DNA from 3 places in the Rhizobium sp. RCC_161_2 genome. Region 2 is predicted to be linked to each of the others. Evidence: predicted binding sites of a transcription regulator. Region 2 holds the regulator's gene; each other region holds the start of a gene.
What was found. The regulator LexA, encoded in region 2, represses DNA repair genes until DNA is damaged. The targets are predictions, from matches to a motif close to TGTTCNNNNTGTGTTCNG.
Positions count from the first base shown of each region.

Region 1: AB6803_RS15600 (YifB family Mg chelatase-like AAA ATPase) is a predicted target of LexA. The motif match lies at 2,271-2,288, and genes of this name have one in related genera.
Region 3: AB6803_RS04565 (ATP-dependent helicase) is a predicted target of LexA. The motif match lies at 2,911-2,928, and genes of this name have one in related genera.

Region 1 is NZ_JBFUPL010000005.1:231,294-237,503, reverse strand. It holds gene AB6803_RS15615 (endonuclease) at 1-577, shown strand, start outside; gene AB6803_RS15610 (cupin domain-containing protein) at 675-1,178, shown strand; gene gshB (glutathione synthase) at 1,251-2,198, shown strand; gene AB6803_RS15600 (YifB family Mg chelatase-like AAA ATPase) at 2,382-3,914, shown strand; gene cysK (cysteine synthase A) at 3,985-4,953, opposite strand; gene AB6803_RS15590 (cysteine hydrolase family protein) at 5,318-5,875, shown strand; gene AB6803_RS15585 (LysE family translocator) at 5,898-6,210, shown strand, end outside.
Region 2 is NZ_JBFUPL010000002.1:633,886-640,095, reverse strand. It holds gene AB6803_RS07235 (ComEC/Rec2 family competence protein) at 1-2,344, shown strand, start outside; gene lexA (transcriptional repressor LexA) at 2,325-3,047, opposite strand; gene AB6803_RS07225 (VOC family protein) at 3,440-4,327, shown strand; gene kdsA (3-deoxy-8-phosphooctulonate synthase) at 4,324-5,163, shown strand; gene eno (phosphopyruvate hydratase) at 5,314-6,210, shown strand, end outside.
Region 3 is NZ_JBFUPL010000002.1:88,101-94,310, reverse strand. It holds gene AB6803_RS04575 (efflux RND transporter permease subunit) at 1-1,468, opposite strand, end outside; gene AB6803_RS04570 (efflux RND transporter periplasmic adaptor subunit) at 1,465-2,622, opposite strand; gene AB6803_RS04565 (ATP-dependent helicase) at 2,981-5,452, shown strand; gene fucP (L-fucose:H+ symporter permease) at 5,832-6,210, shown strand, end outside.

The DNA.
Region 1 (6,210 bases), on a different contig from region 2:
CAACGAGAAGGGCTTTCATGGCAACGCACTGATGGCTTCGACCGCGCTGAAAGACGTCTTCCTGTTCCGTCTGCCGGGCGAGGCCGTCTGGTTCAAGGACAGCAACGAGCAGCCGCGTGTCGGCGAGCGCTGCGCCATCGGCGCCATTGTCGAGACCGAAGCAGGTCCCTTCGTCGCCGTCTCGGTGCATCTCGAAAGTGTCGCTACCGTCGCCTATCGCGAACGCCAGATGGCGGCATTGATCGATGCCGTCGAGGCCTACGCGCCCGGCCTGCCGATCCTGATCGGCGGCGACCTCAATACCGGCAATCATACCGGCGGGGATTTCAGGACGGATACTCTTTTCGCGATGGCAGAGGGTCGTGGCTTCGAATGCCATGGCGGGCCGCTCGATCAGACGAGCACGCGCCCGAGCCTCATCACCCGCTTTCCCGACCGCACCATGAAGCTCGACTGGTTCCTGAGCCGTGGCCTGAAGATCGGCGAAAGCCATCTGGTCTCTTCGCTCAACGCCGACGGCAAGCCGCTCTCCGATCACGACATGATCGTCTGCACCATCGAAGGTTTTGCGGCCTGATCGCTGCAAACCGATAAAATGCCAGCTTTTTCCTGAACCGTGCCGTTACTTGTTTCGTGCCATGAAGGCCAAGACGCGCATGGAATTGGGGGATTGCATGGTCTTGAGATTGATGTTGGCGAGCATGGCGGCCTTTGCCGCCCGTGCCGTACCAGTCGCTGTGGCATTGCCGCAGTCGAAAAACTTTGTGGCGGGCGCTGCCGGCGAGATGGACATGAAGCCGTCGCCGATCGAGCCGTCCTGGGTCGTGGCAGGCACGCCGGTCGCCCGCCTTGCCGAGCATTCTCGCGGGCAGGACGATGCCGCGCTGACGGCATTGTGGGATTGTACGGCGGGCGAGTTTCACTGGCATTTCGGCTGGGACGAGACCGTGATGATCCTCGAGGGCGAGGTGCATATCACCACCGAGGATGGCGTGGAACGTCTGCTCGGCGCCGGCGACGTCGCTTATTTTGCCGGAGGCACATGGGCGACATGGCGCATCGACCGCTATGTGCGCAAGGTCGCCTTCTGCCGCAAGCCTTTCCCGAAGCCGCTGACCATGGCCTATCGCCTGCGCAATCTCGTGCGGCAGGGCGGCGCCCAGGGTATCGCCGCCTGATGCCGTCAATAGCCGTTGCGTTTGAACGCCGGCCGACCTAAATCTGTCGGCGAATTCGAGCGAGGGCAAATCATGGCGAAGATCAAGAATGTTGCGGTCCAGATGGACCATGTACAGGGCATCAACATCGCGGGCGACTCGACGTTCGCCATGAGCCTGGAGGCCCAGAACCGCGGCTACAAGCTCTTCCACTACACGCCCGAGCGCCTCAGCATGCGCGACGGCACGGTCTATGCTTCGGTCGAGCCGATGATCCTGCGCGACGTCAAGGGCGACCATTTCGAACTCGGCGAACCCGAGCGCGTCGATCTCTCGACCATGGATGTCGTCCTGCTGCGTCAGGATCCGCCCTTCGACATGGCCTATATCACCTCGACGCATCTACTCGAGCGCATTCACCCGAAGACGCTCGTGGTCAACGATCCGGCCTGGGTGCGCAACTCCCCGGAAAAGATCTTCGTCACCGAATTCGCCGACCTGATGCCGAAAACGCTGATCACTCGCGATGCCGACGAAATCCGCCGCTTCCGCGAGGAGATGGGTGACATCATCCTGAAGCCGCTCTACGGTAATGGCGGCGCCGGGGTCTTCCACTCGACGCGCGACGACCGTAACCTGTCTTCGCTGCTCGAAATGTTCGGCCAGCTCTTCCGCGAGCCCTTCATCGCCCAGCAATATCTGCCTGACGTGCGCAAGGGCGACAAGCGCATCATCCTCGTCGACGGCGAGCCGGTCGGCGCCATCAACCGCGTTCCAGCCGAACATGACAGCCGCTCCAACATGCATGTCGGCGGCCGTGCCGAGGCAACGGAGCTGACGGCGCGCGAACAGGAAATCTGCGCCCGCATCGGCCCATCGCTGAAGGCACGCGGCTTCCTCCTCGTCGGCATCGATGTCATTGGTGACTATATGACGGAGATCAACGTCACGTCGCCGACCGGCATTCGCGAGGTCAAGCGCTTCGGCGGCGCCGATATCGCCAGCCTGCTCTGGGATGCCATCGAAGCCAAGCGCGCCTGATTTCGGCGCTCTCGTCTTATTTTGTTCTTATATTACAACTTGCTGTCGTAGCATCTCGTGCGATAGTAGATTTGTTCGTTTATTGTTCTTGTTTTATTCCTTTTTCCATGCAAGATTGCAACCTACAACCTACTAAAGGGATGGGTTGTTAGCGTAAAAAGCTTGCGGCACAGGGGATAGAGCATGGTGGCGCGCGTCAGCACGGTTGCGTTTCAGGGCATTGAAGGCGTTCCCGTCGAAGTGCAGGTGATGATCGCGCCCGGCAAGGTGCTGATGCATATCGTCGGCCTGCCCGACAAGGCGGTGGCCGAAAGCCGCGAGCGCGTGCAGGCCGCACTCCACGCTTCCGGTCTGGCGCTGCCGCCGAAGAAGGTGACGGTCAATCTCGCGCCAGCTGATTTGCCCAAAGAGGGCAGTCATTTCGATCTTCCGATCGCGCTCGGGCTGATGGCAGCACTGGGCGCCATTCCGGCGGATGCGTTGTCCGCCTATGCCGTCCTTGGCGAACTCAATCTTGACGGCACGATTGCGCCCGTTGCCGGTGCATTGCCGGCCGCAATTGCCGCCAATGCCATGGGCAAGGGCCTGATCTGCCCGGCCGAAAGCGGTCCCGAAGCCGCCTGGGCCGGCGCCGAAATCGATATCCTCGCGCCACGCAGCCTGATCGCGCTCGCCAATCATTTTCGCGGCACCCAGGTCCTGTCGCGCCCGGAACCCGCCATCCGCGCAACCGCCGCCAATTTCCCGGATCTTGCCGATATCAAGGGGCAGGAAAGTGCCAAGCGGGCGCTGGAGGTAGCAGCCGCCGGTGGGCATAATCTGCTTTTTGTCGGACCGCCTGGTTCCGGCAAGTCGATGCTGGCCTCGCGCCTGCCATCCATCCTGCCGCCGCTGTCGACGGCGGAGCTACTGGAAGTGTCGATGATCCATTCCGTCGCCGGTCAGCTGTCCGGCGGTAAGCTCTCCGATCGTCGGCCCTATCGCACGCCCCATCATTCCGCCACCATGGCCGCATTGGTCGGCGGCGGCCTGCGCGCCCGGCCCGGCGAAGCCTCGCTTGCCCATCATGGCGTTCTCTTCCTTGACGAGCTTCCGGAGTTTTCACCGCAGGCGCTGGATGCGTTGCGCCAGCCGTTGGAAACGGGCGAATGCATCATCGCCCGCGCCAATCATCGTGTTTCTTACCCTGCCAGCATTCAGCTTATCGCGGCGATGAACCCTTGCCGTTGCGGCATGGCCGGCGAACCGGGCCACACCTGCGCCCGTGGTCCGCGCTGCGTCTCGGACTACCAGGGTCGTATTTCCGGGCCGCTGCTCGACCGTATCGATATCCGCATCGATGTGCCTGCGGTTTCGGCCGCTGATCTCATCCGGCCGGCAACGGCGGAAAAGAGTGCCGATGTCGCCCTTCGCGTCGCTCGCGCCCGCGAACGGCAGCGCGAACGCTTCGAGGCCGCCGGCCTGAAAGGCATCTCCACCAACGCCCGCTGCTCGACATCGATGATCGAGACCATCGCCGAGCCGGACGCCGCCGGCCTGCAATTGCTCCGTGACGCGGCCGAGAAGATGAAGTTTTCCGCCCGCGGCTATCATCGCGTCTTGAAGGTGGCGCGCACGCTCGCCGATCTCGACGACAAGCAGACGGTCGGGCGCATCCATCTCGCCGAGGCTATTTCCTACCGCATCGCCGGCGAACGGCTGACGGCGGCGGCGTGAGGGCAAGTCGCTGAAACAACAAAGGGCGCCGCAGCGCCCTTTGGGTATTTAACGATTGTAGCAGACTTTATCAGCCGCCCAGCCCCTCGAACAGGACCGTCGACAGATAACGCTCGGCGAAGGAGGGGATGATGACGACGATGCTCTTGCCTTCGTTTTCCGGCCGCTGACCGACCTTGATCGCAGCCGTCAAGGCAGCACCAGAGGAAATGCCGACCGGCACGCCTTCGAGCCTGGCGACGAGGCGGGCCTGCTGGAAGGCTTCGTCGTTGGTGACGGTGATCACTTCGTCATAGACATGGGTGTCGAGGATCTTCGGGGCGAAGCCGGCGCCGATGCCCTGGATCTTGTGCGGACCGGGATTGCCGCCGGACAGAACCGGTGAATCGGCCGGCTCGACGGCGATGACCTTGATGTCGGGATTGCGGGCCTTCAGCACCTGGCCGACGCCTGTGATCGTGCCGCCGGTGCCGATGCCGGAGACGAAGATGTCGACCTTGCCGTCGGTGTCGTTCCAGATTTCCTCGGCCGTCGTCTTACGATGGATTTCCGGGTTGGCCGGGTTTTCGAACTGCTGCGGGATGACGGCGTCGGGCAGTGTCGAGGCCAGTTCCTCGGCCTTGGCGATCGCGCCCTTCATGCCCTTCGCCCCTTCGGTCAACACCAGTTCGGCGCCGAGCAGGGCCAGCATCTTGCGGCGCTCGATCGACATGGTTTCCGGCATGGTGAGGATCAGCTTGTAGCCCTTGGCGGCAGCGGCAAAGGCGAGTGCGATGCCGGTATTGCCCGACGTCGGCTCGATCAGCACGCTCCGGCCGGGGGTGATCTTGCCCTGGGCTTCCAGGCTCTCGATCATGGCGACGCCGATGCGGTCCTTGACGGAGGCGATGGGGTTGAAGAATTCGAGCTTTGCCAAGAGGTTGGCCTTGACGCCCTTCTCCTTTGCCAGCTTGTCGAGACGCACGAGCGGCGTGTCGCCGATGGTCTCGGTGATCGAGGCATAGACGCGGCCGCGGCCTGGTTTGCGGGTGTCGGACATGGGTAGCTCTCCCTTTATTGGAATTGTGAAGGCACAATAGGATCAAACGGTAACGGAAACCAGAGTGATCCCACTCTGAGCTTCAGTTCCACTTGGGAAAAGAATCTCCTAAATGGCGTCATCGGGGAAGGTTTTTTTAGGCTGCGCGGGCGGCGATGAGGGCTACCGTGCCGGCGATGAAAACTGCGCCGCTATAGGTGAGCAAGGCTGCCAGCGTCATGGTGATCTTCCTCGAGAGACAGAGGCTTGCTCTATCGCAGCATTCCTACCTTTTCAAGCGGTTGTGCTGTCGGTGCGAATACACTACCAAAGGATTAACGGCCTGCCGAACCACGTTGTCGAAACCACGCTGCATAAGGCTCCCATGTCCTCCGCATTGCTCCTGATCGATCTCCAGAACGCCGTCCTGACCGGCCTTGGCACGCCAGCGCGCCAGCCGGCGATCGATGCCGCCTTTGAGACGGTCGTCTCCAAGCTCGCAGCGTTGAAGCGCGAGGCCCGCGCCGCCGGCGTTCCATCCTTCATCGTTCAGCATGACGGCCACGGAGCCCATCGTCTGGCCAAGCGTGGCGAAGGCTGGCAGCTGCGGCGGGAAGTCGCGCCGGAGGCGGGCGATGTCGTGGTTCACAAGACGAGTTGCGATTCTTTTTTCGAGACCGACCTCGAGCAGCGCCTGCGTGCCAAAGGGATCACCCGCCTCATCATCGGCGGCTGCATGACCCAGTTCTGTGTCGACACCACGGCCCGGCGGGCCGTCTCGCTCGGCTTTGATGTGACGCTGATCAGCGACGGCCATACGACCGCCGATATGGGCAAGCTGTCGTTCGAGGCGATTGTCTCCTATCACAATATGCTGCTTGACGGCTTTGACGCCGGGCCGCATGAAATTAAGCTTGTTCCGACAGCCCACATCGCCTTCTGACACCCCTCAGCCGGAGACCCCAATGCCGCATCTGACCAGCATGATTGCCTTTGCCCTGATTGCTCTCAGCATGGTGCTGACACCGGGGCCGAACATGATCTATCTGGTATCGCGATCGATCTCGCAGGGGCCTGCGGCCGGGCTGATTTCGCTCGGCGGCGTCGCCTGCGGCTTCGTCTTCTATATGCTGTCCGCAGCGCTGGGCATCACCGCCTTCGTCTTCGCCGTGCCCTTTGCCTATGACGCGCTTCGTCTTGCCGGCGCTGCCTATCTCGTCTGGCTTGCCTGGAATGCGCTGAAGCCCGGCGGCCGCTCCGCCTTTCAGGTGCGCGAAC
Region 2 (6,210 bases):
TCGGACACAGGATCAGGCCTCATCGGTGACGCGGCTGCATCTGGCCGCGAACCGGATCAGACTCGGCATCTACCAATCGGTCGAAGAGGAGGCGGCGCATGGGCGGGCGCTCCTCTTCGTGCCGGTCTATATCGGTCTTGGCGCGATCTTCTGGTTTAAAGCCGGCGCCGATCCGCCGCCGCAGGCTGTCTTCGCGGCGCTCCTGATCTTGGCGGGTGCTTTCTTTCTGAAGCAGCACGCGGAGCCTTGGCTGCGGCACCTTCTGCTGGCCGGAATGCTGACATGCGGCGGCATGGGATTGGCCCAATGCGAGGCCTGGCGAGCCTCGACCGTCATGCTCGACTCTGCCGTGACGACCACGATTACCGGGCGGATCGAACGACGCGAATCGGACGATAACGGGCGCTGGCGTTATGTCGTTGCACTTGAAGCAACCGAGAAACCGAGCATCCGCCGGGCACCGGAGCGGGTTACCATTTTCGTGCGCAAACAGCCGCAGCCCTTCCAACTCGGTGATCGCATCCAGGGCAGGGTGCGGCTGACCCCGCCGGCGGGACCCGCCCTGCCGGGCCTCAACGATTTTGCCTTCAGCGCATATTTCAACGGCATCGGCGCGAATGGTTTTGCCTTTGGAACACCGGCACTCATGTCACCTGCCGGCGATATCGGCGATGGAACTCTTCTCGATAAAGCGGATATCTGGCTTGCGGGTTTGCGCAACAGCATTGGTGACAGGATCAGGAAGACCCTGCCCGGCGATACCGGTGCCTTTGCGGCAGCGCTTGTCACCGATGAGAGACGCGCAATATCGGATGACACGACAGAGGCGCTGCGGGCGGCGGGTCTGACCCATATCATCGCCATTTCCGGCCTGAACATGGCTCTCTCGGCTGGCATCTTCTATGTCGGCCTGCGCTATACCCTCAGCCTGTTCTTCGGGGTGGCACAGGCGTGGCCGACGAAGAAGATCGCGGCCATCGGCGCGCTGCTGACGGTCACTGCCTATTACCTGATTTCGGGTTTCGGTGTTTCAGCGGAGCGCGCCTTCATCATGATGGCGATCATGCTGGTTGCCGTGCTTTTCGACCGGCCCTCCATCAGCCTGCGCAATGTCGCACTATCGGCGATCATCATACTTGTCCTTTCCCCATCGCAAGCGTTGGGACCGAGTTTCCAGATGTCCTACGCCGCGACGCTGGCTTTGGTGTCCGGCTATTCGCTCTGGACGCGTCGGCGGCATCGGGAGAGCGTTCTTTCGCGGTTTCGGATATTGCGTCCGCTGCTCTTCGTCTCGCGTTTCTTCGGCGGCGTATTGTCGACCTCCTTTCTCGGCGGTGCATCGACGGCGATCTTCTCGATCGAGCATTTTCATCGGCTGTCGACCTATGGCCTTGCCGCCAATCTGGCGGCCATGCCGATCGTTTCCTTCATCGTCATGCCGTTCGGCATGGCCGCGATGCTACTGATGCCCTTTGGCCTAGATGCATGGTTCTGGCAGATCACTGGCGAGGGGCTGGATATCGTCATCCTCATCGCCAAGACTGTCGCCTCCTGGGGTGGCAATATTCCTTTCGGCCGCATGCCGGTCTGGCTGTTCCCGACATTCATTGCCGGCTTCGTATTGATGGCTTTGCTGAAGACATGGTTGCGGCATGCGGGCGTGTTGCTGATGATTGGCTCGGTTGTCGTTGCGGCGCTTGTTCCTGATGCCCACAAGCCCGATCTAATGATTTCCGAGGATGGCACGCTGGTAGCCTTGCGGCGGGACGATGCTCTGACGACCAATCGCGAAAAGCCGCCTGATTTCATTTTCGAGCAGTGGCAAAGGGCACTGGCGATGACCGATCTCCGCCCGCCGACAATGCTTCCACCCGATAGCCAGCTTCCCAAGATCGGCAAGTCGGACAGGAACCGCCGCCTGACTGTCGACGAAGAGAACGCTGTCCGCAAGGCGATGGATGCCGCATTGGATAAAGCGGGGGAGGGTGGCTTTGCCTGCCAGAAACGGGCGTGGTGCGTGGCGATGCTGGACAATGGCGATATGCTCATCACCATCGAGGATGCGGCCTATCTCTCTCCCGCCTGTGACACTGCCAATATCGTCGTCACCCCTGTCCGGCTGCGGCTCGATCGCTGCCGCTCGGGTGCCATGCTGTTCACAGGGGCCACATTGCGGCGAACAGGATCTATCGAAATGGATCTCAGTGCCGGCAAGCCAATCGTCTCGACCGCGTATGATACTCTAACGCGGCCGTGGAACTTGCATCGCTCCTATGATTGGCGAACGGGCACATTCGGCGCACCGATCGCGCCCGTGTCACCTATCAGTGATAGCGGCGGATAAGGCCGACGAGCTTGCCCTGCACTTTGACGCGATCCGGTCCGAAAATACGGGTCTCGTAGGCAGGGTTAGCCGCCTCAAGTGCGATCGAGGCACCTTTGCGGCGGAAGCGCTTCAATGTCGCCTCTTCATCGTCGACCAAGGCAACGACGATATCGCCGGGATTGGCGGTCGTGCTGTTGCGGATAATGACGGTGTCGCCATCGAAGATGCCGGCATCGATCATCGAGTCGCCTTTGACCTCGAGCGCATAATGCTCGCCGGAGCCAAGCATGTCGGCGGGGACAGTGATATCGTGGGTATTGTTCTGGATGGCCGAGATTGGAACACCGGCAGCGATGCGACCCATGACCGGCACCGAAACGGCGCTGTTGTTCTCGTCATTTGCCGGCTTGGCGGGGGCCGGCGGCTGTACGGGCTGGGGCTTGCCCAGGCTGCCTTCGATGACACTCGGCGAGAAGCCGCGGCGCGGCTGCAGGCTTGGACTATAGGCTTCCGGCAGCTTGATGACCTCCAGCGCCCGAGCCCGATTCGGCAGTCGGCGGATGAAGCCGCGCTCTTCCAGAGCCGTGATCAAACGATGAATGCCCGACTTGGACGCAAGGTCCAGCGCATCCTTCATTTCATCGAAAGAAGGTGGAACGCCGGACTCCTTCATCCGTTCGTGAATGAAGAGAAGCAGTTCCTGCTGCTTGCGTGTCAACATCGTATTTGAACCCCAGAATCGTGAAGGTGTCGTGAAACAAATCCAGAACGGACACTATATGTTCCATATGTGTTCCGCAAGTCCCTAATTTTCGATGAATGTTTTGCCGGCGCATCAAATAAAGGGGAACATAACAAGTCCCGAGTAAGCAGAACGGCGGAGTATTCAGCGCTGATCAATGAAGCATATGCGGAAATCGACGATGATCGATTCTGCGGAAATGAGAGCCGATAACCACTGAAACCCGGAGCAATCCCGGCTTCCGCGCAGTTGCAACACATTCGATAATGAGCCCTCCCATTTGCGATCGGCCTGGTTTTAAACGCTGCGTTTTCATCTTGAATTGAGCGTCGGAAGAGCGCAAACCTGCGACATGCATCAAGGGGGAAGCCATGGTTTCATCGCCGCATCCGCTGGATCATCTCGTACTGCCGACGGTCAATATTGCCATGGCGCGGGAACGGCTGGGCAAGCTTGGTTTTACCGTCGCCGCCGATGCGCGCCATCCCTTCGGCACCGAGAATGCCTGCGTGTTCTTTTCCGACAAGACCTATCTGGAGCCCCTAGGCGTCGCGTCGCAAGAGCAATACGAAGCGAGCATCGAGGAAGGCAATGTTTTCGTTGCCCGTGACCAGGCCTATCGTTTTCGCGTCAGTGAGGAAGGGTTTTCGGCCATCGTTCTCGGCACGAAGGATGCCGTCGCCGATGACAAGCGGTTCCTGGCCAATGCCATGTCTGCTGGGCGGATGCTGGATTTCGAGAGGCCGATGCGTATGCCGGATGGCTCGGAAACCATCGCCGGTTTCCGTCTCGCTTTCGCGGCCGACCTGCGGTCCCCGGATTTCCTGGCCTTCTGCTGCCAGCGCATCAACCCTTTGCCGGCTGATCGTGATGCCCTGGAGCGGCATGCCAATGGTGTGACCGGCATTGCGCGCGTTGCTGTTTCGACGCCCAAGCCAACCGTGTTTCGGGGCTTCTTCGAACGGGTTGCCGACGGATCAAAGATATCGGAACATTCCTTCGGGCTGACGATCGAGACGGCGAACGCCAGGATCGAGGTCCTGACCCCGCAAGGCATGGAAGCTTTTTACGATTTTCCCTTGCCGACGGGCGATCCTGGCCTTCGGGCGCGCGCAATCCTTTTCAGGACATGCGATCTTTCCGTGACATCGTCGCATTTGGCTGCTAACGGCGTCACATACACGCGTAAGAACAATCGTATTCTGGCAAAGCCCGCCCCCGGACAGGGCGCGTTGTTCGCCTTCGAGGAGATAGCATGAGCACCAATTCCGAAGTGATCGTCGGCGAGGGCGCATCCAAGGTTCTGTTTTCCAACACCGCCAAGCTGTCGCTGATTGCCGGCCCCTGCCAGATGGAAAGCCGCGATCATGCCTTCATGGTTGCCGGCGTTCTGAAGGAGCTCTGCGGCAAGCTCGGCATCGGCCTTGTCTACAAGTCTTCCTATGACAAGGCGAACCGTACGTCGCTCTCCGGCAAGCGCGGCATCGGCCTGGAAAAGGCCATGGAAGTCTTTGCTGATCTCAAGAAGGAATATGGCTTTCCGGTCTTGTCCGACATTCACACCGAGGAGCAGTGCGCTGTCGTTGCCAAGACGGTAGACATCCTGCAGATCCCGGCCTTCCTGTCGCGCCAGACCGACCTTCTCGTTGCCGCCGCCAAGACCGGCCGCGTCGTCAACGTCAAGAAGGGCCAGTTCCTGGCGCCCTGGGACATGAAGAACGTGCTGGCCAAGCTCAACGACAGCGGTAACCCGAACATCATGCTCTGCGAGCGTGGCGCCTCCTTCGGCTACAACACGCTGGTCTCCGACATGCGCTCGCTGCCGATCATGGCGGCCATGGGCGCTCCGGTGATTTTCGACGCGACTCATTCCGTGCAGCAGCCGGGCGGGCAGGGCGGTTCGACGGGCGGCGACCGCCGGTTCGTCGAGACGCTGGCACGCGCAGCCGTCGCCGTCGGCGTTGCCGGCGTTTTCGTCGAGACGCATGAAGATCCGGACAACGCACCGTCCGATGGTCCGAACATGGTCTATTTGAAGGACATGCCGCAGCTTCTGGAAAAGCTGCTGGCCTTCGACGCCATCGCCAAGGCTTGAGACTTTAAGCGGCATTCAACAGGCTGACATGAACTTGCTATACGCGGCCTGTTGGAGCGCCAGATCGAGGTGCGGAGCGGCATTGTAATTTCCGCGACTTCGATTAAGACGATTTCAATCGATTTATAACCCAGCGAGCAGGAAGCTATCATGACCGCAATCACCGACATTATCGCCCGCGAGATTCTCGACAGCCGTGGCAATCCGACTGTTGAAGTCGATGTCTACCTCGAAGATGGCAGCCTGGGCCGTGCAGCGGTTCCGTCGGGTGCCTCGACCGGCGCGCATGAAGCCGTCGAGCTTCGTGACGGCGGTAAGCGCTATCACGGCAAGGGTGTCGAAAAGGCCGTCGAGGCCGTCAATACCGAGATCTTCGATGCGATCGGCGGCATGGACGCTGAAAACCAGATCCAGATCGACGACATCATGATCGAACTTGACGGCACGCCGAACAAGTCGCGCATCGGCGCCAACGCCATCCTCGGCGTATCGCTCGCCGTTGCCAAGGCTGCTGCCCAGAGTGCGAACCTGCCGCTCTACCGCTATGTCGGCGGTGCTCACGCTCGCCTGCTGCCGGTTCCGATGATGAACATCATCAACGGCGGCGCCCATGCCGACAATCCGATCGATTTCCAGGAATTCATGATTCTGCCGGTCGGCGCGGACACTTTCCGTGACGCCGTGCGTATTGGCTCGGAAATCTTCCACGTCCTCAAGAAGGAACTGGCGTCCCAGGGCCACAACACCAATGTCGGTGACGAAGGCGGCTTTGCACCTGGGCTCTCCAGCGCTCCTGCTGCCCTCGACTTCATCATGAAGTCGATCGAAAAGGCCGGCTACAAGCCAGGCGAAGAGGTTGCTCTCGGCCTCGATTGCGCTTCGACCGAGTTCTTCAAGGACGGAAAATACGTGCTGGAAGGCGAAGGCCGCACGCTGGAACCCGGCGCCATGGCTGAATACCTTGCCGAACTTGCCGCCAAGTACCCGATCGTTTCGATCGAAGACGGCATGGCTGAAGACGATTGGGAAGGCTGGAAGGCGCTCACC
Region 3 (6,210 bases), 550 kb from region 2:
ATGACAGGCCGACGGAGAAAGCGAGCACGAAGCCGAATTCGCGGAACAGGCCACCCACCTGCCCCGGCAGGAAGGACAGCGGAATGAAGACGGCGGCAAGCGTCGCCGTCGTCGCGATGACAGCGAAGAAGACCTCGCGCGTGCCGAGCACCGCCGCCGCGCGCGGTCCCATCTTCTCCGATCTTCGCCGAACGATATTTTCGAGCACGACGATGGCATCGTCGACCACGAGGCCGGTGGCAAGCACGATCGCCAGCAGCGTCAGGATGTTGATGGAAAAACCGACCATGTAGAGCGCTGCCAGCGTTCCGGTCAGCGCCACGGGCATGGTGACCGCCGGGATCAGCGTCGCGCGCCAGTCGCGCAGGAAGAGGTAGATGACGATCGTGACGATCAGCGCAGAGAGTATCAGCGCCAGCACCACCTCATGGATCGCCCCCTGGATGAACACGGCGTCATCGCTGGTGATCGCGATGCGGGTTCCCTCAGGCAAAGATTTCGACAGCTGCGCCACCACGGCTTTCACGCCGTTGGAGATGTTGAGCGTGTTCGATTGCGCCTGCCGGATGATGCCGAGGCCGATGCCCTGTACACCGTTGGAACGCAGCGCCGTGGTCCCATCGCGGGGACCGAGCGTCACGGTTGCGACATCGGCAAGCCGGACGCGATCCTTGATGATCAGCCGCGAGAAATCCTCGGGGGTCTGCAACGCGGCCGTGGCGCGCACGACGATATCCTGCCGATTGCTCTTCAGCGATCCCGCCGGCACATCGAGCGCCGCTGTCGCCAGCGCCGTCGTCAGATCGCCGATCGTCAGCCCTCGCCCGGCAAGCGCTCCCTGATCGACATCGATGCGGAAAACTTTCTCCTGGTCGCCATAGAGCTCGACATCGGCAACGCCATCGACGGAGGCGAGCCGGTCGGTGATCTCGTTGTCGACGAGCTGCGTCAGGTCGTCCATGGTGAGCGTATTGGAGGTGACGGCAAGCCGCATGATCGGCTGCGAATCCGAATCCGCCTTGACGATCTGCGGCGCGTCCGCCTCGTCGGGCAGCTGCTCGGTGATGCGTCCGATCGCATCGCGAACATCGTTGGCCGCAACCGAGAGATCGATGGTGTCGGAAAATTCGAGCGTCACCCGGCTCTGGCCGAAGGAGGAACTGGAGGACACGGATTTCAGGCCGCTGACTCGGGCGACCGCGCCCTCGATGACCTTGGTCAGTTCCTGATCCACCGTCTGCGGCGCAGCGCCGTCAAACATGGTCCGCACGGTGACGACCGGGCGGTCGACGTCAGGCAATTCGCGCACCTCGACACCGAAATAGGCGGCAAGGCCGGCAACGACCATCAGCGTGTTGAAGACCAGCGCCAGGATCGGCCGGCGCACGAAAAGCGCGGTAAAAGCCTGCTTGCCGGAGCCAGTGCCAGTCCCGGCCCCATCGCCGGTATCGTTGCCGTGCCCCATCATTGCGTGACGGCCTCCGTGGCCTCGGCCACTTCGCGGGCAAGGCGCACCGCGCCGCCCTCGGTCACGCGCTGCAACCCCTCGGTGACGATCCGATCACCGTCCTTGAGATCGGCTTGAACCAGCACCGCATCCGGATTGCGTTGCACGACACTGACACGCACCTTGGACGACTTGCCGTCGATGACACGCCAGACATAGGAGCCTTCGCCGTCCCACTGCACCGACAGCGGATCGACGGAAGGATAGGTTTCGCCGGCAAAGCGCATGCCGACATTGAAGGACATCCCGGCGCGCAACTCGTCCGTGGCATTGTCGATACGGGCGCGGATCCGCAAGGTACGGCTGGCGCCATCGACGCGGTTGTCGACCGCCTCGACCACGCCGGAGAACAACCGTCCCGGCCGCGCCACCGACGTCGCCTCAACCGGCTGATCGACCTTGACCGTATTGGCAAACCGCTCCGGTACCCAGTAATCGACCAGGACTTCCGAGCGGTCGTCGAGCGTGACGATGCTGGTCGTCGTCGTGACATTGTCGCCGATGACGACGGGAACGATACCGACGATACCATCGATCGGCGCAACGATATCCCGGCGCTTCAGCGCCAGCTCGGCCGATTTCAGCGCCAGCCGTGCGCCCTGCTCGACGATCTCGGAATCGAAGACCTCCATGCGCGACACACTGGATTTGATGTTGTGATAGAGCTGCGACTTCTCGACGGCACTTTTCAAGGCCACCTCCGCCTGACCGCGCGCAATGATCTGCTCGTCATCGTCAAGACGGGCCAGCACCTGTCCCTGCTTTACATGGTCGCCGGACTTGATGAGGATTTCGCGGATCGTGCCCGTTGCCTGCGGCATGACGACGACGGAGCGTATGGCATCGCCGGTGCCGATGGCGCTCAGGCGATCATTGACCACGCCGCTGACCACGGCCTCGGTCACCACCAGCGGCTTATCGGCGCCACGCCGCGCACCGCCATTCGCTGCCTTCTCACTCTTGGTGCTTTCGCCAGGCGCAATAGCCCCCACGACGGCTTCAGGGACGCCAACTGCCCGCAGCAATCCAGCCGTGCCGGGCACGAAAACCACCACAGCGGCAATACCTGCCGCTAGCAACAGAAAAGACAAGGAAAGCTGCTTCCAGGCGGTCATGCACGTCTCCGGCTCGTTGTCAGAGGCGATGAAATCGCGTCGTCAGTTTTATATGGCCTCATCGCACCCAGCGCACTTACTGAGGCCACCCCTAGGGCAAATCGCGATATAACGCAGGATTGTGCCCGATTTGCTGCAATATCGTTTTTTTGAACATATGCGGCAAGCTTTGCCACGCATTATGACAAAGTTGTAATCTTGGCGGGGACAACGAGGCATTTCATTTGCATCCCCACATCCCTGTTCAGGGGTGGGATAGCCTCTTGATAACCTCCATACACCTGTGAATGTGCACTTTTTGTTCTATTTTTGGGCCGTTTCTTTTGCCTTTCAGGGCAGAATCATTACATTGAACCTCATGACCATCGGACATGACGACATTCCCTTCTTCGACGAAGAGCCGGAACACCTGGTTCCGCGCCGGCCCGCGCCAGCCCCCGGCCCCACCAGTGTAGGCGGCGGTATTGCGGCCCGCGCCATGGCGGCGCGCGATGGCGGCCGGCGGCCCGACTATCTCACCGGCCTCAATCCGGAACAGACGGAAGCGGTAGAGACGCTGGACGGGCCGGTTCTCGTGCTCGCCGGCGCCGGCACCGGCAAGACGCGGGTGCTGACGACCCGCATTGCCCATATCCTCTCCACCAACCGCGCCTTCCCCAGCCAGATCCTCGCCGTCACCTTTACCAATAAGGCGGCCCGCGAGATGAAGGAGCGCGTTGCCCTGCTCGTCGGCGGCGCGGTCGAGGGCATGCCCTGGCTCGGCACGTTCCACTCGATCGGCGTCAAGCTGCTGCGCCGTCATTCCGAGCTGGTCGGCCTCTCCTCCAGCTTCACCATTCTCGACACTGACGACGTCATCCGCCTGATCAAACAGCTGATCCAGGCGGAAGGCATCGACGACAAGCGCTGGCCCGCCAAACAATTCGCCGGGATGATCGACAGCTGGAAGAACAAGGGTCTTGGTCCCGCGGAGATTCCGGAGGGCGACGCCCGCGCCTTTGCCAACGGCAAGGGCCGCGAACTCTATGCTGCCTACCAGAACCGCCTGAAGACGCTCAACGCCTGCGACTTCGGCGACCTTTTGCTGCATCCGATCAACATGTTCCGGCAGAATCCGGATGTGCTGAAAGACTATCACCAGCGCTTCCGCTACATTCTCGTCGACGAGTATCAGGACACCAACACGGCGCAGTATATGTGGCTGCGCCTGCTGGCGCAGCGGCCGAAGGGCGAGTTGCAGAATGTCTGCTGCGTCGGCGACGACGACCAGTCGATCTATGGCTGGCGCGGCGCGGAAGTGGACAATATCCTGCGCTTCGAAAAGGATTTTCCCGGCGCCAAGGTGATCAAGCTGGAGCGCAACTATCGCTCCACCGAACATATTCTCGGCGCCGCTGCCCATCTGATCGCCCATAATGAGGGCCGCCTCGGCAAGACGCTGTTCACCGATCGCTCTGACCCTGACGATATCAAGGTGCAGGTGCACGCCTCCTGGGATTCCGAGGAGGAAGCCCGCGCCATCGGTGAGGAGATCGAGCAGCTCCAGCGCAATCAGCACAAGCTGAACGACATGGCGATCCTGGTGCGCGCCTCCTTCCAGATGCGCGAATTCGAAGACCGTTTCGTCACGCTCGGCCTCAATTATCGCGTCGTCGGCGGCCCTCGCTTCTACGAGCGCCTCGAAATCCGCGACGCCATGGCCTATTTTCGCCTGGTCTGCCAGCCGGCCGACGATCTCGCCTTCGAGCGGATCGTCAACACACCGAAGCGCGGCCTCGGCGACACCACGGTGCGCGCCCTGCACGACTATGCCCGCGTCCGCGATATCCCGATGCTGGCGGCATCAGCCGACATCATCGAGACCGACGAGATGAAGCCGAAGCCGCGCAAGGCTTTGTTCGACGTCGTGCAATCCTTCCGCCGCTGGCAGGGCCTGCTCGAAAACACGCCGCACACCGAACTTGCCGAGCAGATCCTCGAAGAGTCCGGCTACACCGACATGTGGAAGAACGACAAATCGGCGGAAGCGCCCGGACGGCTGGAAAACCTGAAGGAACTCATCCGCTCGATGGACAGTTTTGAATCCATGCGCGGCTTCCTCGAGCACGTCGCCCTGGTGATGGACGTCGAGCAGAACGAAAATCTCGATGCCGTCTCCATCATGACGCTGCACTCCGCCAAGGGCCTGGAATTCGAAACCGTTTTCCTGCCCGGCTGGGAGGAAGGCTTGTTCCCGCATCAGCGCTCGCTCGACGAAAGCGGCCGCGCCGGGCTGGAGGAAGAACGCCGCCTCGCCTATGTCGGCCTCACCCGCGCCAAGCGCCGCTGCCACATCTGGTTTGTCTCCAACCGCCGCATCCACGGTCTCTGGCAGTCGACCATCCCGTCGCGCTTCCTCGACGAACTGCCTGTCACCCATGTCGAAGTCGCGGAAGTGGAGCAATCCTACGGCGGTTACGGCCGCGGCGGCTATGGCCAATCGCGCTTCGACAAGGCCGAGCCCTTCGCCAATTCCTATTCCACTCCCGGCTGGAAACGCGCCCAGGCGAACAAGACCGACGCCACCCGCGACAACTGGGGCTCCCGCTCCGGCCACGCCGTCGAGCGCATCGGTTACGGCGAAAGCGGCCCCAAAACCCGCACCATCGACGGCGAACTCATCGCCAAATCCACCTCCTCCGAGCCCTCAAAATTCTTCGTCGGCGACCGCGTGTTCCACATCAAGTTCGGCAACGGCAATGTCTCGGGTGTCGAGGGGAATAAGCTGACGATCGAATTCGATCGGGCGGGGCAGAAGCGGGTCTTGGACGGGTTTGTGGAGCGGGTTTGAGAGACGTGACTCCTCTGGTTTGGAACCAGAGGGTCGAACGGCTACCAATAACGAAGAATGCACACTAAATTCTGCGTGTGCCTCCGCATCCTCCACATGCTCCGTCATCCTCGGGCTTGACCCGAGGATGACGGAGTGTATGAAACCGACGTGGCCAACGCGAGCGCTGCTTAAGCCTCCCGCCCTCGACACTCCTGCCCTGCGGAATCCGCATCGCTAGCACGCTACCAATCTCGGACCAATCCCTTATATCGAGTTCTGCGGCTTCGAGTCAGCGCGCTTCCCGCGATGTCTCGGTAAGCCGTTGCCAGCCTGCCGTTCGGCACACCTGAAGGGGCCCCACCCTCGCCTGGCAAAAACAAAAATCGAGGATAAAAAAATGGCTGGCATAGCAACAAGCTCTGCGCCCGCCGGCGGTCGCGCCTCCGCGCACCAGGGCCAGGGTAATTATCAATTCGCGCTTATCGCACTCACCTCACTCTTTTTCATGTGGGGTTTCATCACCTGCCTGAACGACATTCTGGTGCCGCACCTGAAGAGCGTCTTTCAGCTCAACTACACCCAGTCGATGCTGATCCAGCTCTGCTTCTTCGGCGCCTATTTTATCGTGTCGCTGCCGGCAGGCGCGCTGGTAAAGCGCATCAGCTATAAATGGGGCATCGTCGTCGGCCTCGTCATCGCCGCGATCGGCTGCGCCCTGTTCATCCCGGCCGCCAGTTATCGCATCTACGCCCTCTTCCTGGGCGCCCTCTTCGTGC